One region of the Microbacterium sp. NPDC077644 genome, then DNA from elsewhere that is predicted to be linked to it. Evidence: predicted binding sites of a transcription regulator. Region 1 holds the regulator's gene; the other holds the start of a gene.
What was found. Region 1 encodes LexA, which represses DNA repair genes until DNA is damaged. Its sites were predicted from a motif close to TCGAACANNTGTTCGA; they were not measured.
Positions count from the first base shown of each region.

Region 2: a site for LexA is predicted at 1,829-1,844, ahead of AB0269_RS08915 (DUF222 domain-containing protein). Genes of this name have one in related genera too.

Region 1 covers NZ_JBFBME010000003.1:33,291-39,124, forward strand. Annotated here, with positions in the region: gene AB0269_RS12155 (histidinol-phosphate transaminase) at 1-595, opposite strand, end outside; gene AB0269_RS12160 (LysM peptidoglycan-binding domain-containing protein) at 618-980, opposite strand; gene lexA (transcriptional repressor LexA) at 1,244-1,930, shown strand; gene AB0269_RS12170 (prolyl oligopeptidase family serine peptidase) at 2,045-3,916, shown strand; gene smpB (SsrA-binding protein SmpB) at 3,918-4,394, opposite strand; gene ftsX (permease-like cell division protein FtsX) at 4,454-5,371, opposite strand; gene ftsE (cell division ATP-binding protein FtsE) at 5,368-5,834, opposite strand, start outside.
Region 2 covers NZ_JBFBME010000002.1:414,748-417,915, reverse strand. Annotated here, with positions in the region: gene paaA (1,2-phenylacetyl-CoA epoxidase subunit PaaA) at 1-724, opposite strand, end outside; gene AB0269_RS08915 (DUF222 domain-containing protein) at 836-1,702, opposite strand; gene paaZ (phenylacetic acid degradation bifunctional protein PaaZ) at 2,459-3,168, opposite strand, start outside.

The DNA of each region.
Region 1 (5,834 bases):
CGAACTCCTGGTAGGCCTCGTCGACGACCACGATGCCGCGCGCAGCCTCGTAGACCGCTTCGACGACGTCGAGGCCGAGCGGTGTGCCGGTGGGGTTGTTCGGCGAGCAGAGCATGACGATGTCGGGGTCCGCCTGCTCCACCTGCGCAGCGGCCTCTTCCGCCGTGATCGTGTAGTCGGCTTCGCGCTGCCCTGCGACCCACTGCGCGCCGGTGCCCTGCGCGATCAAGGGGTACATCGAGTAGGTGGGCGCGAATCCGAAGACCGTGCGGCCAGGGCCTCCGAAGGCCTGCATGATGTGCTGCAGGACCTCGTTCGATCCGTTGCCCGCCCAGATCTGGCCGGGCTCGAGTCCGTGCCCGAGATAGTCCGCGAACGCCTCGCGCAGTGACGTGAACTCCCGATCGGGGTAGCGGTTCACCTCGCGCAGCGCTACCGCGATGTCGTCGAGGATGTCGCTGGCGACCTCGTCGGGGACGGGGTGCGTGTTCTCGTTCACGTTCAGCGCGACGGGCAGCGGGGCCTGCGGCGCTCCGTAGGGTGTGAGTCCGCGAAGATCGTCGCGGAGGGGCAAGTCACCGAGGGAAGCAGTCACACTCCCCATGCTAACGGTGGGGTCAGTCGACGTACTCGGACGGGATGGCGAGCTCCTGCCCGACCTGCAGGGAGGAGGCGCCCAGCGCGTTGAGGCTCTCGATCTGGTGGATGACCGAGCGCGGGTCGGCGTTCGGCGCCACGGACTCGGCGATCGACCACAGCGTGTCACCGGGCATGACCGTGACCGTCTCGAAGCTCGCCGTGGGCACGGACTCGCCGGAGGCGACAGCGGCACCGCCGCCGAGAGCCGCGAAGGCGATGCCGGCGGCGAGCGGGAGTGCGGCGAGGCCCAGCAGCACGCGGCGACCGCGCACGGTCAGTCGCAGTCGCGTCGACGGACGGACGATGCGGACTGCCGGGGCGGCGATGCTGATGGTGCTCATGGGATTCTCCTCTGCCTCTGTGGCGTAGCGTTCGCATTCACCGCTCGGCCGGGAGCGATGAATGCGAAGCTACGTACCGAATGTATCTTCGAATTCGAACATCTGTCAAGACTTCTTCGAAACCTCGTGCGGGAAACCGGCGACACGCTCGAACAGATCTTCCGAATCGCGGCTTTTCTCGGATACGGTTTCGATAACGACACCCCACCACGGGCCACCGACATTCGAAGAGCAGCCCCGGAACCGCGCACGAAGGAGCACCCATGAGCGACACCGCCGCCACCGACGCCGAGGCTCCGCGCACGCGTCGCCGCAAGAGTCTGAGCCCCAAGCAGATGGCGATCCTCGAGGTCATCCAGACCTCGATCGCACGGCACGGCTATCCGCCGAGCATGCGCGAGATCGGCGACGCGGTCGGCCTCAAGTCGCTCTCGAGCGTCACGCACCAGCTCGGTCAGCTCGAGCTGAGCGGGTACCTGCGCCGCGACCCGGGCAAGACCCGCGCCATGGAGGTGCTCATCGACCTGCCTGGCGCGAGCGGCGAGAACCCGGCCGACGCCAGCACGCCCGTCGGCGATGCCGCCATGGTGCCGCTGGTCGGACAGATCGCGGCGGGCGTCCCGATCACGGCAGAGCAGCAGGTCGAGGAGATCTTCCCGCTCCCCCGCCAGCTCGTCGGCAAGGGCGAGCTGTTCATGCTCAAGGTCTCCGGGGAATCGATGATCGACGCCGCGATCTGCGACGGCGACTGGGTGGTCGTCCGCACCCAGAACACGGCTGAGAACGGCGAGATCGTCGCGGCGATGCTCGACGGCGAGGCGACGGTCAAGACCTTCCGTCAGCGCGACGGCCACACCTGGCTGCTCCCTCGCAACAGCTCGTTCGAGCCGATCCTCGGCGACGACGCCGTCGTCCTCGGCAAGGTCGTGGCCGTGCTCCGCGCGGTCTGACGCCCGGCATCCTTCGACGACGCAGAAACCGCCCTTCCCCGGCATCCGGGAGGGCGGTTTCTGCGTTGTCGGCTCTCGACGGCCGACGTCGGCAGGGCCGCATAGGCTCGAGTCATGCCTCAGCCGTACGGAACCTGGCCGTCGCCGTTCACCGCGTCGAGCATCGCCGCATCCGCGCCGCGCATCGACGGCGCTCGATTCGTTGGAGATGAGATCTGGTGGGGCGAGTCGGTTCCCGCCGAAGGCGGCCGCGTCACGGTCCGCAGTTCGAGCGGCGAGGAGCTCCTGCCTGCCCCGTGGAGCGCCCGGTCGCGCGTGCACGAGTACGGCGGCGGCGCATGGACGGCGGATGCCGACGGCACGCTGTACTTCGTCGACGGCCGGGACCAGCGGGTGCACCGGATGCCGCGCGGCGGGGAGCCGACTCCCCTCACGCCCGCCGGCGCGGAGGGCCGCGGACCGAACCATGGCGGGTTGCGACTGCAGAACGGCCGCCTGCTGGCGATCCGCGAGGATCTCGCAGCGGATCCGCACCGTCGCGCGATCGTGGAGATCCCGATCGACGGATCGGCGGCGGACGACGGCTCGGCCGTGCATGTTCACATCCAGGGGACGGCGTTCTTCGCGCATCCGGCGCTCTCGCCGGATGGCACCCGCATCGCCTGGGTCGAGTGGTCGGGGCGACGGATGCCATGGCAGGACGCCTGGCTCCGCGTCGCGACGGTCGGCGACGATTCCTTCGCGAGCATCCGCACCCGTGCGGCGCTCCAGCCCGAGTGGCTCGGCGACGCGGACCTGCTGTACGCCGACGACCCGTCAGGGCGCTGGGGGCTGCACCGGTTGCGCCTCGACGGCATCCAGGCATCGGACCCCGAGCCGATCGCGCCGGCCGACGCCGACACCGGGTACGGGTTGTGGGTGCTCGGAAACCGCTGGTATCGGCCACTGGCGGACGGGAGGATCGTCGCGGTCCGGACGAACGGCTCCGACGAGGTCGTCGTGATCGACGGCGACGGCACCACGCGCGCGCTCGATGTTCCTGCCACCGCGCACGTGAGCGTCGACGACGTCGCCGGCTCGCGCGTGCTGCTCTCGGGAGGAGGATCCGCCGTGAACGCCGGCCTGTGGTGCGTGGACGTCGATTCCGGTGAGGTGACTCGCGTTCGCGGCGGGTGCGCGACGGACACCGACTGGATGCCGCCCGCGACGCAGCTCACGATCGACGGCGCTCACGGCCCCGTGCACGCGTTCGACTACGCACCCGCGAACCCGCTGGTGTCCGCGCCCGACGACCAGCTGCCGCCCTACATCGTCTTCGTGCACGGCGGCCCGACAGCGCACGTCGCCGGCGCGGCATCCGCCGCCATCGCGTTCTACACGAGTCGCGGCATCGGCGTGCTCGACGTGAACTACGGCGGATCGACCGGCTACGGCCGCGACTACCGCGAGCGCCTCGACGGGCAGTGGGGTGTGGTCGACGTCGACGACGTGCTCGCGGCGGCGCGCGGGCTCGCCGAATCCGGACGCGCCGATCCCGCCCGCCTCGCGATCCGCGGCGGTTCGGCAGGAGGATGGACGGTGCTCTCGGCCCTCGTCCGCGGCGGCGTGTTCGCGGCGGGCATCAGCCGGTACGGGGTCACCGACCTGCGGATGCTGGCACAGGACTCGCACGACTTCGAACTGCACTACATCGACGGGCTCGTCGGCCCGCTGCCCGAGAGCGAGCAGATCTACATCGATCGCTCACCGCTCACGCACGCCGACCGCATCGATGTGCCGGTCCTGCTGCTGCAGGGCGCGGACGACCTGGTGGTCCCGCCCTCGCAATCGGAGGCCATCCGCGACGCCCTGGCTGCGCGCGGCATCCCGCACGAGTACGTGCTGTACCCCGGCGAGGGCCACGGCTTCCGGCGCGCGGAGACGATCGTCGACGCCCTCGAGCGCGAACTGGCGTTCCTCGGCCGGGCGTTCGGATTCGCCGGCTGAGCTACTCCCCCATGCGGTTGCGCAGACGCATGGCGCGCTCGGCCTCGCGGGTGTCCTGACGCTCCCGCAGGGTCTGACGCTTGTCGTACTCGCGCTTGCCCTTCGCAAGGGCGATCTCCACCTTCGCGCGGCCGTCGAGGAAGTACAGCTTCAACGGCACGAGGGTGTAGCCGCCGGCCGAGACGGCGTGCTCGAGCTTCTGGATCTCCTCGCGGTGCATCAGGAGCTTGCGGATGCGCTTGGCCGAATGATTCGTCCAGTGCCCCTGCGAGTACTCCGGGATGTGCACGGCATCGAGGAAGATCTCATTGCCCTTGATGTACGCGTATCCGTCGGACAGATTCGCGCGCCCCTGGCGCAGCGACTTCACTTCGGTGCCCGTGAGCACGAGCCCTGCCTCGTACGACTTCTCGATGGTGTAGTCGTGACGGGCACGGCGATTGGTCGCGATGACCTTCTCCCCGCGTTCCCTTGGCATGGTTCTCTCCTGTGCATCCTGTCGTACGGCCAGCCTTCAACCCTACAACAGCGACGATGTCAGGTGCGCAGCCAGCGACGGATCGCGAACCCGGCGGACAGAGCGGCGAGCACGACGCCGATCACGATGAGGATCGGGACGACGACGAGGGCGTCCTGCATGCTCACCCAGGTCGTGATGAAGGGCACGCGTCCCTTGAGGTATCCCTCGACGCCGAAGTGCATGCCGGCGATCATGGCAGCGCTCGCCAGCGCCGAACCGAGGAAGGCGGCGAACACGCCTTCGAGCACGAACGGCGTCTGGATGAACCGGTTGGATGCGCCGACCAGGCGCATGATCCCGATCTCCTTGCGTCTGGCGTAGGCCGACAGTCGGATGGTCGTGGCGATGAGCAGCACCGCGGCGATCAGCATGAGCACGGCGATGCCGACGGCGATGTACGTCGCCACCGTCAGGGCGGAGAAGAGCGGATCGAGGTACTGCAGCTGGTCCAGCACCTCCTCGACGCCGTTCACGCCGCTGAACGCCTCGACGATGACCTGCGACTGGCTCGGGTCCTTGAGCGTGATCCAGAAGCTGTCGAACATCTGGTCCTCGGTGAGGACGCTGGCCTGCTCGTCGCCGAGCTGATCGACGAGCTTCGCGTAGGCCTCGGCCTTCGTCTCGAAGCGGACCTCGGAGATCAGCGCGTTCAGCGCCGGGCCCTCCAGCTCGGCGCGCACCTGCTCGATCTGGTCCTGCGTCGCCTCGCCGTCGATGCAGGTCTCCTGCGTGTCCGACACGGAGGAGCACATGTAGACGGCGACCTGGGCGCGCTCGGTCCAGTAGTCGCGCATCGTGCTGATCTGGCCCTGCATGAGGATCGCAGCTCCCACGAACGTCAGCGACACGAACGTGACGAGCACGACGGAGATCACCATCGAGATGTTGCGACGAAGGCCCCCGAGGGCCTCCATCAGGATCAGTCCCACTCTCACGAGGTCGGCCCCACTTCGTCGTCATCGTCCGCGGCTGACAGACCGAGCCGGTCGGCGACGCCGAGCTCGGCGACATCGACCTCGGGCAGCACGATCGGATGCGTCCGGGGTGCCGCAGGCGCGGCCTCCTGGGCCGCGGCGTCGCGCTCCGCCTTCATGGAGGCGATCATCTCGGCGGTGAGGGGCTCGAGGGACTCGGTCTCGCGCTGGACCTCCTGGACGGCGGTGAGGGCGGCGGTGGCAGCGGCTCCGCGCTCCTCCTGCGGCACCAGCTGCGGGATCATCGACCGGTCGCCGTAGCCGCCGTGCGTCTCGTCGCGCACCATCTCGCCGTCGCGCAGCTCGATCACGCGGCGCTGCATCTGGTCGACGAACGCTGCCTCGTGGGTGGCCATGAGGACGGTGGTGCCGCCGGCGTTGATGCGAGCCAGCAGCTGCATGATGTCGACCGAGGTCGCAGGAT
Region 2 (3,168 bases), on a different contig from region 1:
GCAGGGTGACGCCGAGCACCTCCGCCTGGGGCACGAGCATCCCGATGAAGCGCTGACGCAGCTCGTCGTTCGAGAAGCGCTTGATGTTCCAGGCCATCGACTGCGCCGAGTTCGGGGAGTCGCCGTCGGGCGGTCCGAACATCATCAGCGACGGCCAGTACCAGCGGTTCACGGCATCCTGGGCCATCTGGCGCTGCGCGTCCGTGCCCTGCATGAGGGTCAGCAGGATCTCGAAACCCTGCCGCTGGTGGAACGACTCCTCCTTGCAGACCCGCACCATCGCGCGGCCGTAGGGACCATAAGATGCTCGGCACAGCGGCACCTGGTTGCAGATCGCGGCGCCGTCGACGAGCCACCCGATCGCGCCCATGTCGGCCCACGTCGGGGTGGGGTAGTTGAAGATCGACGAGTACTTCGCCTTGCCTGTGATGAGCTGGTCGGTCATCTCGTCGCGCGTGATGCCGAGGGTCTGCGCGGCCGAGTACAGGTACAGGCCGTGGCCGGCTTCGTCCTGCACCTTCGCCATGAGGATCGCCTTGCGCTTGAGGCTCGGGGCGCGGGTGATCCAGTTGCCCTCGGGCTGCATACCGATGATCTCGGAGTGCGCGTGCTGGCTGATCTGACGGATGAGCGTCTTGCGGTAGGCATCCGGCATCCAGTCGCGCGGCTCGATGCGCGAGTCCGCGGCGATGATCTCGTCGAAGCGGCGCTGCTCGGCGCTCATGTCGTCGGCGCTGCTCGTCTCGGTGGGTTCCTCGGTCACGGCGACTCCCTCGTCTTTACTGACCGTACGTTCAGTAATTCTCTCACATTCGAGGGTTTCGCGCATCGTCGCCTACCCGGCCCGTTCTCGGATGCGGGGGCGCGGGACTCCCGCGGGGTGCCAGCGCTGCTTGCTGTCCCACCAGGCCGGTCCCCGGATCTCGGGGACGCCGTCGCGCATGCGGATCCGCCATTCGGAGAGGTGGAGGTTGCGGTGATGCCACCAGCACAGCAGGACGCCGTTGTCGGTGTGTGTGGGGCCGCCGTCGGCGTACTCGGTGACGTGATGGATCTCGCACCAGGATGCCGGGACGGTGCACCCCGGAATGACGCAGCCTCCGTCGCGAAGAGTGATCGCCCGGCGTTGCAGGGCGTTGAAGATGCGGGCTGAGGTGCCGAGGGCTGCGATGCGGCCGTTCTCGTCGAACATGACCCGCTGGATACCGCCCGCGCATCCGGTCTGCGCGGCCACGCGCGAGGGGATGCGGTCGCCGGTGTTGAGGATGGTCGCCCACCCGGCCCCGGATGCATAGTCCTCGGCTCTCACGGTGACGACGAGTGTCGGAGCGGCACCGCCGAGGTCGGGGAACTCGCCCGAGCGTGCGGCAGCGTTCACGATCATCGCGAAGGCGTCGTGCAGTTTCTGAGTCCTCGTGCGCCGATCGATCTCGGCCGAGGTGAGCACGTAGCCGCCCGGTGTCACGACATCGTCGGGGTTCTCGGTGAATTGCACGCCGACGGTCGGGTCGGCGGGTCCGTCGACGCGCGGGTTGAGGATGCTGTCCTGCAGCAGTTGCAGTTGCCCGGCCACTTCGGGAAGGAGGTTGCCTCGGACCGGAACACTGCCGTCGCGCTCGCGCCCGATGATGAAGCTGCGGGCTCTCGCCCCGGCGCTGTCGGACGGCTCGGCGCCGTCGGGGTCGAGGTAGGCGACGAGGATGCGCGAAAGGAGCCGGAGATCCTCGGGCGCGGCAACGGGCCGGAGTCGACGGCTCTGCCCTCGTCGTCGCGGATCGTCCCAAGGGCGAGGTCGGCGAGTTGCCGGTCGGCCTCGAGCCGGTCTTCGTCGAACATCCGGTCGTGGGACTGCTCGAGGGGCTCGATCGCGGCCAGGAGCCCGGCGACGCCGATCGCCCCGGACAGCATGGCCGCTCGCAGCTCGGGATAGCGGGCCGGCACGAACTCACCGCTCGACATCCCGCGGATCCGGCTCGTCAGGCGCGCGGCCTTCACGACACGATTCGCGTCACGCGTCTCGGTGCGGGTCAGCGCCCGCACGAGGTCGACGGGCCGGTCCCACCCGTACTTGGCGGCGATCTTGTCATCACGCATCGGCGCCGAGCGCTCGAGCACCTGGACGGAGGCTTCGATCTGCAGTGCTTCGATCCGCTTCTGGATGCGGCCGCTCGCCTCGAGAAGGGCAGCGATCTCGGCATCCGAGAGGTCGGGGATCTCTTCCCGATCGAACGCATCGCGGCCCGCCTCGGCGAGAGACCTGTCGAGGTCTTCGAGGTGGGCGACGATGCTGTTCATACCCCTATTCAACAGGGGGCCACGGACATTCCGACCCGAGAAACCGGCCGATCAGAGGGCTTTTTCGAGAATCGTGCATCGCCGCCGATGCTGGATGCTTTTCGTCGGTTCTGGATGCTGAGAACCGGCCGAAATCATCCAGCATGTGAGGCGCAGCCTCCGCCTACTCCTTCGAAACCAGCGTCAGCACGTCGTACGTGGCAACCGTCTCGTCGTCCTGGTTGCGGATGATGGCGTCCCACCGCACCTCGCCGTACTCGTCGGTCTCGCGGGGCGTGATCTGCTTAGCCGTCAGCTCCACGCGGATGCTGTCGCCCGGCGACACCGGAGTGATGAAGCGCAGGTTCTCCAGCCCGTAGTTCGCGAGCACCGGGCCGGGTTCCGGGTCGACGAAGAGTCCTGCCGCCCACGACACGAGCAGGTAGCCGTGCGCGACCCGTCCGGGGAAGAACGGGTTCGCGGCCGCCGCCTCCTCGTTCATGTGCGCGTAGAACGTGTCGCCGGTGAAGTGCGCGAACGTCTCGATGTCGTCGAGCGTCACCTCGCGGGTGCGTGATGCGATCCGATCGCCGATCCGCAGCTGCGCGAGCGACTTCCGGAACGGATGGATGCCGTCCTCACGCGCCCCAGCACCCGCGTGCCACTGACCGGTGATCGCGGTCAGCATCTCGGGCGAGCCCTGCACGGCCGTCCGCTGCATGTGATGCAGAACCGCGCGGATGCCGCCGAGCTCCTCGCCGCCGCCGGCGCGGCCCGGCCCGCCGTGCACGAGACCCGGCATCGGCGAACCGTGCCCGGTCGACGAGCGCGCGTCGTCGCGATCGAGGAAGAGCACGCGCCCGTTCCACGGCGCCACCCCGGCCATGATCGCGG